2 regions of the Streptomyces sp. NPDC001549 genome follow, and region 1 is predicted to be linked to the other one. Evidence: riboswitches for the same ligand, from Rfam matches in the RefSeq annotation. Region 1 holds a riboswitch; the other holds the start of a gene.
What was found. A riboswitch is a leader RNA that binds a small molecule or an ion and turns the genes downstream of it on or off. The one in region 1 is predicted to bind S-adenosylmethionine.

Region 1 (2,448 bases):
GGAGAGCCGTACCTGGGCGGTGCGGTAGATCGCCGCGGCCATTCGGCCCAGCGCCTGACCGTCCTGGTGGCGGTGGACCCGTACGCCCACGTCCACCTGGGCCAGCGCGTCCAGCCCGACCGTGTGCAGCGCGTCGACCAGCAGGCCCAGCTCGACGCCGTACCCGACGGGGAACGGCAGCCGTTCCAGCAGGGAGCGGCGTACGGCGTACTCGCCGCCCAGCGGCTGCACGAAGCCGGCCAGCTGCGGCCAGTGGAGGTTGAGGAGCGGGCGGGCGACCAGCTCGGTGACCCGGCCGCCCTGGCCCGGGGTGTCCCCGAGCGGGCGGTCGTACATCGCCTTGACGAACTGCACGTCGGGGTCGGTCAGCAGTGGTCCGACGATGCCGGAGACGAAGGTGGCGGAGAAGTCCCGCAGGTCGGCGTCGACGAAGCAGACGATGTCCCCGCCGGTGGCCAGCAGCGAGCGCCACAGCACCTCGCCCTTGCCGGGCAGCGCCGGGAGGCGGGGCAGGATCTCGTCGCGGTGCACCACCCGGGCCCCGGCCTTCGCCGCGACCTCCGCGGTCCGGTCGGCGGAGCCCGAGTCGATGACGACCAGTTCGTCGACCAGGGGGACCGGCAGTCCCTCGATCAGCTCACGCCGGACGGTCTCGACGATCGCGCCGACCGTCGCCTCCTCGTCCAGCGCGGGCAGCACGACGCTGACCGTGGTCCCGGCCGCCCGTTTCCGGTCGAGCAGCTGGTCGAGCGGTCGGTCGGCGGCGGACCAGGAGCGGTCGGCCAGCCATCGCTCCACCTCTTCCAGCACCCTCAGCACTCCCTGCGTGTCGGTGATATTCGCCCTTATGTGATCCATCTCGCGGTTCGGACGGCTGTCTCAACCGCCCGGGCCTTCGGTTACAGTCTTGAACAACGCGAAGGACCACCGCATGCCGGGGGTCCCCGCGTACAAACGCACCGGCGCGCCATAGAGCGCGTGTGCCGGTGCCATACCGCTCATCCAGAGGGGCAGAGGGACACGGCCCGTTGAAGCCCCGGCAACCCTCCAGTCGGTTCTCGCGATCGCGCGTCAGCGCTCGTCAGCGAGGTCCCCGGCTAGGGAAGGTGCCAATTCCGTCTCATGGCGAAGTGCGCCATGGGGAAGATGAGGAGAAAGGGCCTCGCCATCATGGCTGCACAGACTGTCGCCACCTCTGTTGATCTCGGACCTGCCACCGGCCTTTCCTGTCGCGAGTGCGGCACCCGCTTCGAGCTCGGCCCCATCTTCGCGTGCGCCGAGTGCTTCGGACCGCTGGAAGTCGCCTACGACCTGCCGACCGGCGACCCCGAGGCCCTGCGCGCCGCGATCGAGGCCGGCCCGAACAACATCTGGCGCTACGCGCCGCTGCTGCCCGTCCCCGCGGACGTGGCCGGCAAGCCCAGCCTGAACCCCGGCTTCACCAAGCTCGTGGACGCGGCCAACCTGGCCAAGGAACTGGGCATCACCGGCAAGCTCTACGTCAAGGACGACTCCGGCAACCCGACGCACTCCTTCAAGGACCGCGTCGTGGCCATCGCCGTCGAGGCCGCCCGCGCCTTCGGCTTCACCACCCTGTCCTGCTCCTCGACCGGCAACCTGGCCGGCGCCGTCGGCGCCGCGGCCGCCCGGGCCGGTTTCCGCTCCTGCGTGTTCATCCCGCACGACCTGGAGCAGGGCAAGGTCGTCATGGCCGGTGTGTACGGCGGCGACCTGGTCGGCATCGAGGGCAACTACGACGACGTCAACCGCTTCTGCTCCGAGCTCATCGGCGACCCGCTGGGCGAGGGCTGGGGCTTCGTCAACGTCAACCTGCGCCCGTACTACGGCGAGGGCTCCAAGACGCTCGCGTACGAGATCTGCGAGCAGCTCGGCTGGCAGCTGCCCGACCAGATCGTGATCCCGATCGCGTCCGGCTCGCAGCTGACGAAGATCGACAAGGGTCTGCAGGAGCTCATCAAGCTCGGCCTCGTCGAGGACAAGCCGTACAAGATCTTCGGTGCCCAGGCCGAGGGCTGCTCCCCGGTGTCCACCGCCTTCAAGGCCGGTCACGACGTGGTCCGCCCGCAGAAGCCGAACACCATCGCCAAGTCGCTGGCCATCGGCAACCCGGCGGACGGCCCGTACGTCCTGGACATCGCCCGCCGCACCGGCGGTTTCGTCGAGGACGTCACCGACGAGCAGGTCGTCGAGGCCATCAAGATCCTTGCGCAGACCGAGGGCATCTTCGCCGAGACCGCGGGCGGTGTGACCGTCGGCGTGACGAAGAAGCTCATCGACAACGGGCAGCTCGACCCGGCGCTGACCACCGTCGTCCTCAACACCGGTGACGGCCTCAAGACCCTGGAGGCGGTGGCCGCGGACAGCGGGCAGACCGCCACCATCCGCCCGAGCCTGGACGCGTTCCGCGCCGCCGGCCTGGCCTAGGGG
Region 2 (2,448 bases), on a different contig from region 1:
TCGGGGAGCCGGCCTCGTGGCGGGCCGCGGTGGTGTGCCACTCGACGTCCACGCCGCCGTCCTCGCGCCGGGCCACCTTGCGGGAGGCCCCGCCGCCGGCCAGGTACGGCTGCGCTTCCTGCAGCCAGTCCGCGCGTCCGGCGAGCACGCCCGAGCCGAAGGGCGCGTACAGCTTGTGCCCGGAGAAGGCGACCCAGTCGACGTCCAGCTCCTGCACGGAGACGCGGTGGTGCGGGGCGAGTTGGGCGGCGTCCAGCACGATGCGCGCGCCGTGGGCGTGCGCGGCGGCGGCGAGTTCCTTGACCGGCCACAGCTCGCCGGTGACGTTGGAGGCGCCGGTGACGCAGACCAGGGCGGGACCGTACGGGTCGCGGTCGGCGAGCGCCCGCTCCAGGGTGGCGACGGCCTCGGCGGGGGTGCGCGGCGCGTTGAGGTAGGTGACCTGTGCGTCGACCCACGGCAGCAGGGAGGCGTGGTGCTCGGTCTCGAAGACGAACACCTGGCAGCCGGCGGGGAGTACGGCGGCGAGCAGGTTCAGCGAGTCGGTGGTGGACCGGGTGAAGACGACCTGGTCGGCGGGGCGGCAGTCGAGGAACTCGGCGACGGTGACCCGGCTCTGCTCGAAGAGGTCGGTGGAGAGCTGCGAGAGGTACCCGGCGCCGCGGTGCACGCTGCCGTAGTACGGGGCGTACGCGGCCACGTCGTCCCAGACCCGCTGCAGGGCGGGGGCGCTGGCCGCGTAGTCGAGGGCCGCGTAGGTGACCTCGCCCCCGGTGACGAGCGGGACCGTGACGTCGCGGCCGAGGACCGCGAGCGGCTCGGCACAGGCGGGGTCGACGGTGGCTGCGGCGGCGGTGGCGACGGCGGCGTTCAGGGTTGCGGACATGGCGGTATCTCCCGGCAGGCAGGGCTGAATGGCTTCGGTGTGCCCGTACGCGGGTACGGCGCTGCGGCCGTCCGGGGTACGGGAGAGTCCTCGGACCGCGGTGGGCGGGGGTACACGGAAGTGACCCTGATCCGAGGGTTGAAGTAGGGGCGGAGTCGCCCTATCGCATTCGCTTGCTCACGGAAAAAGCTCCTCGAGAAGACCAGGACCCCTGGTGTCGAGGGATCCGCGCTTGCCGTAGGCCTTGCTGCCTACGACCTGGTCATCACCCGGGGCACCCCGCCACGGAAGGAGGGTTGCCGGACAGCAAGCCGGGGCCTAAACGCTGTCACTCGTGACCTGTCCAGCATCCTGCCACAAGATCGACCGAACGCAAGACCCCGGTCCGAATGGCGGACCGGGGTCGTCGCTTTCACGCCGTTCTCACACCGCTACGCGTTGCTGGCCGTCACCCAGCGCTCCAGGGCGGCCCGCGCCGCACCCGAGTCGATGGACTCCGCCGCACGGGCGATACCGGCCGTGATCTGCTCCTCCAGGCTGCCCGGGCCCGGGTCGAGGGCCACCAGGGCCGCCGCCGAGTTCAGCAGCACGGCGTCGCGGACCGGTCCGGTCTCGCCGGCCAGCAGGCGGCGGGCCACGTCCGCGTTGTACGAGGGGTCCCCGCCAGCCAGGGCGGAGACGTCGACCAGGGAGATGCCCACGTCACGGGGGTCGAAGGCCCGCTCGGAGACCTTGCCGTCGCCGACCCACCAGATGCGCGAGGTCGACGTCGTGGTCAGTTCGTCCAGGCCGTCGTCACCGCGGAAGACCAGCGCGGAGGAGCCCCGCTCGGCGAGCACGCCCGCGATGATCGGGGCCATCCGGGGATCGGCCACGCCGGTCGCCTGGGCGCGCACCCGGGCCGGGTTGGTCAGCGGGCCCAGCGCGTTGAAGAAGGTCCGGATGCCCAGTTCCTTGCGGGCCGCGGCCACATGGCGCAGAGCCGGGTGGAACTTCACGGCGAAGCAGAAGGTGATGCCCGCCTCCTCGGCGACCTCCACGACCCGCTCCCGGCTCAGGTGGAGGTTCACCCCGAGCTTCTCCAGGACGTCCGAGGAGCCGCTCGCGGAGGACGCGGCCCGGTTGCCGTGCTTGACGACCTTGGCGCCGGTACCGGCCACCACGACCGCCGACATCGTGGAGATGTTCACCGTTTTGGCCCCGTCGCCGCCGGTGCCGACGATGTCCACCGTCCGGCCGGGCACCTCGATCAGGTTGGCGTGCGCGTACATCGCCCGTACGAGGCCGTTGATCTCCTCGACCGTCTCCCCCTTGGCCCGCAGCGCGACCGTGAAGCCGGCGATCTGGGCGTCGGTGGCCTCCCCCCGCATGATCCGGTCCATGGCCCAGGCGGTGTCCTCCGCGCGCAGGTCCTGGCCGGTCAGCAGAGCGTCGAGAAGGCCCGGCCAGCCACGGGCCGCCACGCTGTCGCCGCCTGCCGGGGTCGCAACGTTCATGGTCCGCTCCTGCTGTCGGTGGGCCGTCCCCATTCTCTGGCGCCCACGTCTGATCGGTCAGGGTTC

Region 2: another riboswitch for S-adenosylmethionine. It lies ahead of ACFY04_RS01610 (aminotransferase class V-fold PLP-dependent enzyme); the one in region 1 lies ahead of thrC (threonine synthase).

What each region holds. Positions count from the first base shown of each region.
Region 1 covers NZ_JBIAVJ010000023.1:111,274-113,721, forward strand. Annotated here, with positions in the region: gene ACFY04_RS31425 (glucosyl-3-phosphoglycerate synthase) at 1-810, opposite strand, end outside; SAM riboswitch class I at 996-1,153, shown strand; gene thrC (threonine synthase) at 1,147-2,445, shown strand.
Region 2 covers NZ_JBIAVJ010000001.1:337,046-339,493, forward strand. Annotated here, with positions in the region: gene ACFY04_RS01610 (aminotransferase class V-fold PLP-dependent enzyme) at 1-886, opposite strand, end outside; SAM riboswitch class IV at 1,110-1,226, opposite strand; gene trpD (anthranilate phosphoribosyltransferase) at 1,318-2,382, opposite strand.